DNA from 2 places in the Anaerobacillus alkaliphilus genome. Region 2 is predicted to be linked to the other one. Evidence: riboswitches for the same ligand, from Rfam matches in the RefSeq annotation. Region 2 holds a riboswitch; the other holds the start of a gene.
What was found. Region 2 has a riboswitch for cyclic di-GMP ahead of DS745_RS18895 (type II secretion system protein). Riboswitches for the same ligand answer to the same signal wherever they lie in the genome.
Positions count from the first base shown of each region.

Region 1 (5,726 bases), on a different contig from region 2:
TATTTTTCTCATTGAACTGAAAGAAAAATGATCGATCAATCTTAATCGCAGAAATTAAATGGCTGAACTGTGTTAGATATCCTAACGATGAATAACCTGTTCCAAAGTCATCCAAAGATACGCGGATACCGAGTTGTTGGATATCAGAAAGAGTGTCGCGTGCTCGATTTTCATCAAGAATTAGCAATGTTTCTGTAATTTCAAACTCTAAATACCTAGTGTCAACTTCAGTTTGATGTAGAATACTCTCAATCTCCCTGATAAATTCTACTTGCATAAATTGTTTTGCTGATATGTTAACGGATATCGGTACTACCGGATACCCCTGCCTTTTTAGCTCCACGATATATTGACAGACTTTATTAAGGACTAGGTTACCTATCGGAATGATCAATCCTGTTTCTTCCGCTATCGGAATAAAATCACTTGGTGGAACAAATCCTCTTTCCTTATGCTTCCAGCGAAGTAAAGCCTCTGCACTAATAAGTTTTCCTTCTGTATCTACTCTAGGTTGATAGAAGACCTCAAATTCCTGATAGCGTAAAGCTTGTCGAAGTTCATTTTCTAACCGAAAATTCTTCTCTGTCTTTTCATTCATGGATTGTGTGAAAATTTGATAATTATTTTTGCCATTTTCCTTTGCATAATACAAGGCGGCATCCGCATTTTTAATAAGAGAGTTAGCATTCGTCCCATGATATGGATAGAACGTAATCCCAACACTTGTCGTTACTGTAAACTCATAATGATTGTATTGAAAAGGTTCATGTAGCGTTGTAAGTAAGGATATTGCTACTTCTTGAATGGTATCATTTGCCCCAGGAACAATTAAAAAGAATTCGTCTCCCCCTACTCGAGCCAGGAAACTGTTTTTTGGTATTATTTGCTTCCATCGATCTGTCACCATTCGTAATACCGCACTACCAGCTTCATGTCCTAAAGAGTCATTAATATATTTAAAACGATCCAAATCTAACGCAATAAGCGCAAATGAATTTCGACTGTTGGTTGCTAGCAGCAATTGATTTTGAAGTTCTTTTTCAAACATTCTGCGATTAGGTAGGTCCGTTAATGGATCATGATAGGCAAAATATTCGTTAAGCTCATATAGTTTTTTCTTTTCGGTTATGTCCATGACAGTTCCGAGTATGGCAGATTGCCCTTCATAGATAATCTTTGACACATGCAATTCTACATCTAAAAGAGAACCATCTAGATGGACAGCTTTTGCATAAATGTTTTTTTCCGACTGTCCTATTTCTAATTGTTTCACTTGGTTTAGAATGGCGGTACGATCCTCTAACACTACGTAACTCCATAGAGAGGTATGAATCAGTTGCTCATAACCCAACAAGTCATTTAACTGATAATTCGTAAATACCAAGGATCCTTCTACGGAAATAAATACGCCTAAATTAGAGTTTTCTACAATACTTCGATATTTCATTTCAGAACTTTGTAACAGTTTTTGTGTTGCTACTTTATCCGAAACATTCTTCACTATGGCTATAATTCCTACAACTTTGGAATTAATACTAATTGGAAGACAAGTGATAAATCCGTAGATGAGTTCTTTGTTTTTATGAACTAGAACAATGTCATAATCTTTAGCTATTCCCTTTACACCAATCTCAAACTGCTGCCATACCTTTTCAATATCATCAGGGTGTACTAGTCTACTAAAATCATTTCCCAGTAATTCTTCTTTGGAATATCCCAGGCCGTATTCAAACGATTTATTGACATGAACAAACTTACCTTGTAAGTTAACATGAGCTATTAAATCAGGATTTTGTTCAAATAAAATTTGATTGATGAGGTCTTGCTCAACGTTAGGTTGAACTTTTTGCTCATTAGAATTTGCTTGGTAATCAAGTTCTTTCAAACTTTTATCCTCCTAACTAAGTTGAACATTTCTAAAAACGACAATCATTTATCTTAGTAAAAAAAATACTCCTTGTATGAAGGAGTATTTGATCATCGTCTCCAGCAGCCAGGCTATCATAACTCTTATCATCATAGACCCGTGGCTTTGTGTCTTCACATTTTGTACATAAATTTAATTTTAATGTTAATCTAATCGACCGTCAAACTCAGCATTTCCTAATTCAGGAGATTACTGGCAGTTATAGACAAGGGGACAGGTCCCTTGTCTCACTCACACCATGGAGGAAAGCTGAAGTCTAGACAATGTTCCTGTCCCTCTATCCTACAGACAACAAAGAAGGAACAAACCGAACAGTCTGTTCCTCCTATCTTTAAATTTTTTTCAAGACTGACAAATGATTTATTTAATAACTAAGGGTGTCTACACCAACTATTGAACGAATTTTTGAACTAACTGCTGTGTTTTTTGTTGGGTTTGTTGATAAGTTGTTATTTGTTTCATAATCTCTTGGCTTTGCACTGAAGATGAAGTGTTGTACCAACCTTGTTGAGACATAAGTTGATAAACTTGGCCTTGCATTTGAAGGCAACTTTGTAAAAGCTGTTCAAATTGCTGACGGACTTCAGGACAATTAGACTCTGTCACAGCAGTCGTATATTCTCTAGCTGTTCGCTTTAAATCAGCTAAATAAGAATACACGATGTCCGGATCTTGTAATATTGGCATATGTTGCATTTGTTGATTCGATGGTTGATTCATTTGCTGTTGTTGCATGATAATCTCTCCTTTCTACTGAGTCTGACTAGTTCCCATGGATTGATGTTGCTGCATTACGTTCATTAGCTGTTGATAATGCTGTTGATGTTGATTTACCATTGTTTGGCATACTTGCTTAACATTTTGATTTTGAGTACTTCCAATGATTGCTACACATTGCTTAATTAACAAATCTTCGTTTGACATACTATCGACAATGTATTCTAACTCTTTTGTTGTTAATGGTTGCATAGATTTATCCCTCCTTTATCGAGCTTAATATTCCCTCTGGTTGTAGATTACTTACACCCAATAAAATTAATTTTCTTGTTAGATGCTTAGCGAATGTTTCCACAGTTAAAATCGGCAAGGATGTCCCTCTGTCTCAATGGAAAAAGAAAACAACAAAAAAATCAGCGAAATGGATATTACTTCTAAATGAATATATCAAATACTATTTACTATATGTGAGTATAATCCACAAAACTATACCAATAAAATAAAATAAAATATAAATTCTTTATAACCAATTTTAAAACGAGTATTTATATCTAAATGCTCATATTATTTATAAAACACCACACGAACCTCCAATTCTACGTAAACCAAAATTACTTAAAAAACACATAGTAAATTCCTGAAACAGCTAAATAGGCACCTAAATTGGAGGGAAATGATGGGCCCTATTAAAATGTAATTGGTGGATGGCCCCAGAAACGGTGAAGATGTCCCGGACCAGGGCTCTGGCATTTACCTATGTTGTCTAATAAAAAAAACTGTTTACCGATAGGTACCTTTTTTCAATGGGTGAATATCATGACCTTGAAAGGAGTGAGTCTTTAATGGATAGACATAATTACAGTTACTCACAGCAGTTACCGCAACTCTGTCATAAATATTTAAATTATCACTGTTCTTTTACAATTGCAGATGGGAGTACATTTGATGGGATTATTGAAAATGTAGGTCAGGATGGAGTTACCGTGCTTGTTGGCGAGGATGTTATGGATGAACCAGAGCAACGTGAGAATGAACGTCAATATTATGGGTATGGTTATGATTATGGCTATGGACGTCCTAGAAGAAGATTTAGACGTTTCCGACGCCAAGTATATCCTTTTCCAGCGTTAGCCACTTTAGCATTATTGCCATACATTTTCCCACAACCATATCCTTACTACCCTTATTACTAAGCTTTACACCCCCCTTTATTAAAATTAAGGTGCCTGACCCCCGATACGTTCGGACTGGGTAGGCACCCACCTTTGCTCCTAGAAGGTTTTTTGAAATGTCCTTACCAAGTGGACTAATCGACTGATTTGTCCACGAACGGTGCCAGGGAAAAGGCACCAGGATAATATAATACAATGAACCTGTCCTTCCGTCCCCTCTCTACAAAACAATCCTCTCTGGATGACTATAAACATTTAAACTTTGTCCACGGACAAACCCAATAGCGGTAATGCCTAAGTCATTCGCTAGATTAATTGCTAATGTTGTTGGGGCCGACTTTGACAGAATAATGCCCACTCCGATTTTTGAAACCTTTAACAAAACTTCAGATGAAATTCTTCCGCTAAAGGCAATCATTTTGTCAGTGATCGAAACTTTATTTTTTAAACAGTATCCGTGTATTTTATCTAACACATTATGTCTTCCTATATCAGATCTTGATAGCAAGATTTGATTGTTCGTACAAAGAGATCCATTATGAAGTCCGCCAGTTAGTTGAAAGTCTGTGGATTCCTCTTGCATTTTTTTCATTAAGGCAAAGCAATGCGAGACGGAAACTTCAATATTCTTCATAAACGTTTTCGCTGTTTTCACATCGTTATGAAGGTAAAATTGTCTACTTTTCCCGCAGCATGCGCCAATAAATCGTTTTGAATAAAAGTCTTTGCTAAAGGTCTGCTTTTGTACTAACTCCACATAAGCAAAACCGCGATCTTCATCAATCGATAAAGCCTCTATATCTTCAATTAAACGAATGACTCCTTCTGAAGCTAAAAAACCAATCACTAATTCATCTAAATGGTCAGGGGTACATACCATTGTCGCAAACTCTTCCCCGTCGACAACGATCGTTAATGGATACTCGATGGCGATCACGTCGTCGACTTCTTCAAACGTATGACCATTGAATTTCCTAATTTTTCGACTTTCCATCATGGAGAAAAGCCTCCTTTAGCTAACCTCTGTTTCAAGATCTTCAATCCGTTTTTCTAAGTAATTCACATCTTTTCTGGCATGAAAACGTTCTGCTTTTTCAACTTTCACGGCAACACTATATTGAGGGATACCGGACGGACCATCATAAATCCCTTTAGGAATTAAGAAGTTCCCTTCTGGAAAATGAAGTCCAATATTCCCCCTAATAATCTCAGCAAAATGCGCTTTCCCTTGGAATGTACCATGCTCATTGTAGACGACTATTGGTTCACCATTGATAATGTTCAATTCATTTGCATCTTTTTCATTCAGCAATACATCATAGCGTTCTGTCCCGTTAAAAGGATCAATCTTGTTATAGATCATCGAATTAAATTGCTTGCCCCGTCGCGTCATCACATAAAATTGACCTTCGGATTTTTTCAACTTAGGAATTTCGATTGAAAGTAAGTTTGCTTTTTCATCCGGAGTAGGAAAAATCCCATCCTCACATAACCATGCCCCACCCCACTGAAACACATCTCCTTGCTTTTTCAGGTATTGAACACCATCATAATTTGGATTTGCATTAGCAATTTCATCACGAATCGCTTGACCGTCCTTAAAATCTATCAGACTAGCAAAATCTGGCTTTACACGTTTTGCTAAATCAATATATATTTTCCACTCTGCTCGTGCCTCTTTCACTGCCTGTTTATTCCCCTCAATTTCTGGTGAGTAATAAACCATCCGTTCCGTTGACGTAGAGGTTCCGCCACCTTCTTGTTCATAGCGTGTTTTTGCTGGAAGGACGATCACAGCTTCTTTTGCATCTACTAACGTCGATGTATTAAAAATAATGTCTTGGTGAACACGAATATCTAGCTGTGATAAAGCTTTCTCTACAAAAACTGGATTAGGCATCGTTTCTAAG
Region 1 covers NZ_QOUX01000047.1:170,735-176,460, reverse strand. The annotation lists gene DS745_RS21205 (sensor domain-containing protein) at 1-1,885, opposite strand, end outside; cyclic di-GMP riboswitch class I at 1,986-2,074, opposite strand; gene DS745_RS21200 (spore coat protein) at 2,318-2,662, opposite strand; gene DS745_RS21195 (hypothetical protein) at 2,678-2,896, opposite strand; gene DS745_RS21190 (hypothetical protein) at 3,487-3,837, shown strand; gene fdhD (formate dehydrogenase accessory sulfurtransferase FdhD) at 4,037-4,810, opposite strand; gene DS745_RS21180 (FdhF/YdeP family oxidoreductase) at 4,829-5,726, opposite strand, start outside.
Region 1: linked by a shared signal. The riboswitch ahead of DS745_RS21205 (sensor domain-containing protein) and the one ahead of DS745_RS18895 (type II secretion system protein) in region 2 are both predicted to bind cyclic di-GMP.

Region 2 (5,726 bases):
ATGCCAATGTCGGAATGACGTTTGCTAAAGGATTACGTGCAATACTTCGTCAAGATCCGGACGTTGTTATGGTCGGAGAAATTCGAGATAAAGAGACGGCTGAAATCTCCATAAGAGCATCTTTAACTGGGCATCTAGTCTTAAGTACATTACACACGAATGATACGATAAGTACAGTTACGAGATTAGTTGATATGGGCCTTGAACCGTTTCTAGTAGCTTCATCTGTAACAGGAATTGTTGCTCAGCGTCTAGTTAGACGAATTTGTCGTGACTGCAAAACAGAACAAGAGCTTACTGTTCGGGAAACCCAAATCTTTGCGAAGCGTGGTATTAAAGCTGAGAAAGTCTATAAAGGTAAAGGTTGCCCAACGTGTAATATGACTGGTTACAAAGGACGTTTAGCAATTCATGAGATTTTGGTCATTGATGATGCGATCCAGAAAATGATCATGAACAACCGTCCCGTTCACGAAATTCGTGATTATGCGATGAAGGTAGGTACGATCTTTCTGGTTGATGATGGTTTAATCAAAGTGAAACAAGGATTGACGACAACAGAGGAAATTCTTCGTGTTGTTACGGAGTAATTTTTTTACTGAGAGTAGGTGGAGAAATGAAAGAGCGAATTGAACTATTAATGAAGGCAGCTTTTGAATTAAAGGCATCTGATCTTCACTTAACAGTTGGAGTTCCGCCAATCATGAGAATTAATGGTGATTTAAAGCAATATGGCAAAGAAGTCCTTAAGCCTAACGATACAGAAGAAATGGCCATGGCCTTACTCTCTAACCAATTAAAGGATACCTTTAAAGATCGTGGTGAGATTGATTTTTCTTATGGAATTCCAAATGTTTCGCGCTTTCGGATTAATGCCTATCACCAACGCTCATGTGTTAGTTTGGCAATTCGAATAATTCCAACCAAAATTCCATCGTTAGAAGAATTAAATATGCCAGAAATACTAAAGAAAGTTGCGACAATTCCCCAAGGGTTAATCCTAGTAACAGGACCAACTGGAAGTGGGAAGTCTACAACGCTTGCAGCAATTATTGATTATTTAAACCATACTTCTAGAAAGCATATTATGACACTTGAAGATCCGATCGAATATTTGCATAAGCACCATTATTGCATCATTAACCAACGCGAGGTTGGCTTTGATACGAATAATTTTGCCAATGCATTAAGAGCGGCACTTAGACAAGATCCTGATGTCATTTTGGTGGGAGAAATGCGCGACTTAGAAACGATTAGTACGGCCATTACAGCAGCGGAAACAGGTCATTTAGTTTTAGGAACATTACATACAACTGATGCTCCTGCAACCATAGACCGAGTCATTGATGTATTTCCGCCAAGTCAACAACCGCAAATTCGAATTCAATTAGCGTCTGTATTAAAAGCGATCGTCTCTCAACGATTATTCCCAACAATAGATAAAACAGGACGTTGTGCAGCAACTGAAATTTTAATCAATAACTCGGCGATTGCCAATTTAATCCGAAATGAAAAGATCCATCAAATCCATAATATTATGCAAACAAGTAAAGCAAACGGGATGCATACATTAGAAATGTCGATCAAGAGCTTAATACAGCAAGAGTTGATCTCAAAAGAAGTTGCAGCTCCTTACCTAGTAGAAAGGGAGCAGTAAGATGGCACAATTTCAATTTGAAGGTCGTACTCGTTCTGGAAAAAAGCAAACAGGAATGATTAATGGCAACACGAAGCGAGATGTAATAGCAAAATTACGAGAACGTGGTGTTGCAGTCACTCAAATTTCGGAAGTAAAGGAATCGGTCTTCCGGAAAGATATAGTCATCGGAAACCCTGTTAAATACCAAGATTTTGTCATTTATTTGCGACAGTTTTCAACCCTGTTAAAAGCAGGTGTCACCTTAGTTGATGCAACGAATATTTTGTCTAAGCAAACGGAGAGTAAATACCTAAGGAAAGCACTTGCAGAAGTTGAGGAAGATATTCGCGCTGGAAATCCATTTTCAGATAGTGCGGCAAAGCATAAAAAGATCTTTCCGCCGATGTTTATTAATATGATGCGCGCTGGAGAAGCAAGTGGAACGATTGATGAAGCATTAGAACGTCTTGCTGATCACTTTGAAAAGCAGTACCAAACAAGGCAAAAGGTATTCTCTGCGATGGCATATCCGACAGTTATTGGGTTCATAGCGATATTTGTTGTGATCTTTCTCTTAACAACGGTTGTACCAACGTTCGCTAATATGTTGCTTAGCTTTGGTGGTGAATTACCTGCAATTACTGTATTTGTCTTAAGTGCAAGTGAGTTTGTTCAATCGTCTTGGTGGCTGTTTATTATCCTAGCAATCGGGCTCTATGTAGCCTTCCTAGTAGTCAAAAGCAAACCAACTAGTAAATACTATTTAGATTTTGCAATTCTTAGACTGCCAATCTTCGGAAAAATGCTACAAAAGGCAGCACTGGCCCGAATGGCACGAACATTAAGTTCATTATTTTCAAGTTCTGTACCAATTTTACAAGCAATTGCGATTGTCGAGAAAGTCGTCGAAAATGAAGTGATTGCAAGAACATTGCAAAAATCACGAAGATCATTAGAGGCCGGTTTGCCATTAACTGAGCCGATGCGAGATCATTGGGTGTTTCCACCTTTAGTTGTTCAGATGATTGCGATTGGCGAAGAAACAGGTTCTCTAGATCAAATGTTATCAAAAGTCGCCGATTTTTATGAAACAGAAGTAGAAAATGCCACTGATCGGTTAAAGTCTTTAATCGAGCCATTAATGATTGTGTTCTTAGCGGCCATCGTTGGTACAATCGTTATTGCGATCATGGTACCGATGTTTCAAATCTATTCCGAAATTTAGTGAAAATAGTAGAAAAATAGTACAATGTATCTAATTTTTGTAGTACAATAGACTTGGAAGTGAAGAAAGATCATCTACAATATGGGCACTTTGATGATCTGGAGCTAGTAGTGCAACCGGCCAGTTTACAATTATTCATGAGCTAAAACCAGTTAAATAGAAGGACAAGCTATCATTTTACATCATAAGAAATATCCTCCTAATTAAAACTGCAGATAGGGATTGAGTAATCGTGAGTGGTTTTTTTATATTTACTAACAAACTTAAAAAGCGAGGGATTTAACATGTTAAAAAGATTAAAAGATCAACGTGGTTTAACATTAATTGAGTTACTAGTAGTAGTAGTTATTTTAGGAATTATCGCTGCAATTGCAGTACCAAGTGTTGGGGGATTGATTGATAATAGTAAGAAGGATGCGCATGTGGCAAATGCTACGCAAATGATAAGTGCTGCCAAGTTGGCGATGACATCAGAGAAAGCATTGCAAACTCAAGCAAATCATACAGATGGATTAAAAATATCTCTTAGATATCTTGTTAAGCAAGGTTACATTGAATTACCAAAAGATCCTGATAACGGAACGTATTCAATGATGGCAGATGCAACAGATGCTAAAACCTTATACGGAACAAGCGCAAATGACCGAGGAGCTTCTTACGTTGTGGTTACTAGAAATACTACTACTAATCAGTATGAATACACAGTTAGATTATTTAATGGTACTCGAGGAGTTAGAGATGGTGATAATCCAGTTGCAGAGGCTAGCTTAGATAGAACACAAGTAAAATAGTTAAATTTAAATAACTTAGATAGTTAAAAGGACTTGATCCCATGGAAATCATACTCCACATCTACCTTTTCCTCCTAGGTCTCATCCTAGGGTCATTTTACAACGTAGTTGGATTACGAATACCTAAAGGTCAGTCAATATTGAAACCGCCGTCTCATTGCCCTTCGTGCAATGAGCGGCTTCGTTTTATCGACCTTTTTCCAGTATTCTCATATCTAGCTTTTCGTGGCAAATGTCGTCATTGTAAAACGAGGATATCACCAATTTATCCTGTTTTTGAATTAACGACAGGTATATTGTTTGCAATCTCGCCAATCTTTGTTGGCTGGTCATTCGAATTACTTATCGCACTTTTACTTATTTCATTATTAATTATCATCTTTGTTTCTGATCTTCATTATATGATTATTCCAGACCGTGTCCTGTTATTTTTCCTGCCTTTATTCATTTTAGGCAGAGTACTTGGGCCAATGGATCCGTGGTGGAGTCCAATTGCCGGTGCTTTCGTTGGCTTTTTCCTTCTCTACGCCATCGCTGTTGTTTCGAAAGGTGGCATGGGCGGGGGAGATATCAAGTTGTTTGGAGTGCTTGGAATTGCTTTAGGTCTTCAAGCAACACTCTTGACCTTGTTTTTTGCAGCCTTTTTAGGTTCAATTGTTGGTTTAGTTGGTATCCTTTTGAAAAAAGTAAAAAGAGGGAAACCAATTCCTTTTGGTCCATTTATTGCTGTTGGGGCTCTTATAGCTTATTTTTTTGGACAGGAAGTTATTGGCTGGTATCTTACACTATTAACCTTTTCATAAAAAGCGATATAATATAGTAGACGTATATGTTTTAGGGGGAAGAATGAATGGCATTTCTTTTTGGTAAGAAACCACCAGTAAATATCATCATAAAGGATCATGTGATTCGTTACGTTGATAGTAAAGCGAACAATCTTCAGTCTATTAAGGAGTTTGGTGAAAGATACCTTCCTGCTGGGCTTATTCGTGATGGAAAGATTGTCAATAGAGACAGTTTAATCAATATCTTAGAGGAATGCGTTGAAAACTGGGGTCTCAAGAAACGCAACGTTAATTTTCTTGTACCTGATTCGACCGTTCTGTTTCGCAAGGTTTCTATCCCTAAAGACGTTGCTGATGATGAAATAAAAGGCTATCTATTTTTTGAAATTGGCACATCCATTCATTTGCCATTTGAGGATCCAATCTTTGACTATCACATACTTGGTGAAATAGAGGATAAAAAAGAGATATTACTTTTTGCTTCGCCCGAAAAAACGGTACTAGAATATGAGCAGTTGTTAGAGACAGTCCAGTTAAAACCAGTAGTTGCTGATTTATCTTCGTTGGCCTCTTATCGGCTGTATCATTATTTAGACCTATCTAAACCTAATGAACACCTTTTATTGCTGCAAGTTTCTATTAACTCTATTAATCTCAGCATTTTTCATCAGCATAAACCGGTGTTTATGAGGCATTTAAACATCGTTGATCTTGACAATTTGTGGTCAGAGAAATTAGACGATAATGGAGATCTAGCGATTTATTGTCAAAACGTCGAGAAGATGACTGGCAATTTGCAAGACAACTTCTTAGAGATAGAACGTGTCATCAACTTTTATAAATTTTCGATAAATCAAGGTAATGCTGAAGTAACGAAAATTTTAGTTACTGGTGATCACCCTTATTTAGATTATATTAAAGAGAAGCTAGCAGAAATGACCAGTATAAACATCATTTCTTTAACGGATGATGAGTTTAAATTAACAAAAGGTGAAAGCATTCCTTATCGTTACCATTTACCACTTGGCTTGCTTTTAAAAGAGGTGTAACGAATGCTTGTTGATATTAATCTACTTCCACAAAAACCAAAGCGAAGTTTAAAAGCAATCATTATTACAGCAACAATCTTAGCAACAGCCCTTGTTTTTTTCATTAGTGGGTATTTTATTTATGATAGTAAAAAAATGAGTCTCGCTACCATCCAAAATGAAACCGAAATGGTCATCAAGCTCCGGGAAATCGCCGAGCAAGCAAATCTAGAAGAAGCTCCAACAGATATACTAGTA
Region 2 covers NZ_QOUX01000046.1:745,237-750,962, reverse strand. The annotation lists gene DS745_RS18910 (GspE/PulE family protein) at 1-590, shown strand, start outside; gene DS745_RS18905 (type IV pilus twitching motility protein PilT) at 617-1,657, shown strand; gene DS745_RS18900 (type II secretion system F family protein) at 1,659-2,864, shown strand; cyclic di-GMP riboswitch class II at 2,911-2,994, shown strand; gene DS745_RS18895 (type II secretion system protein) at 3,149-3,655, shown strand; gene DS745_RS18890 (prepilin peptidase) at 3,697-4,458, shown strand; gene pilM (type IV pilus biogenesis protein PilM) at 4,506-5,489, shown strand; gene DS745_RS18880 (hypothetical protein) at 5,493-5,726, shown strand, end outside.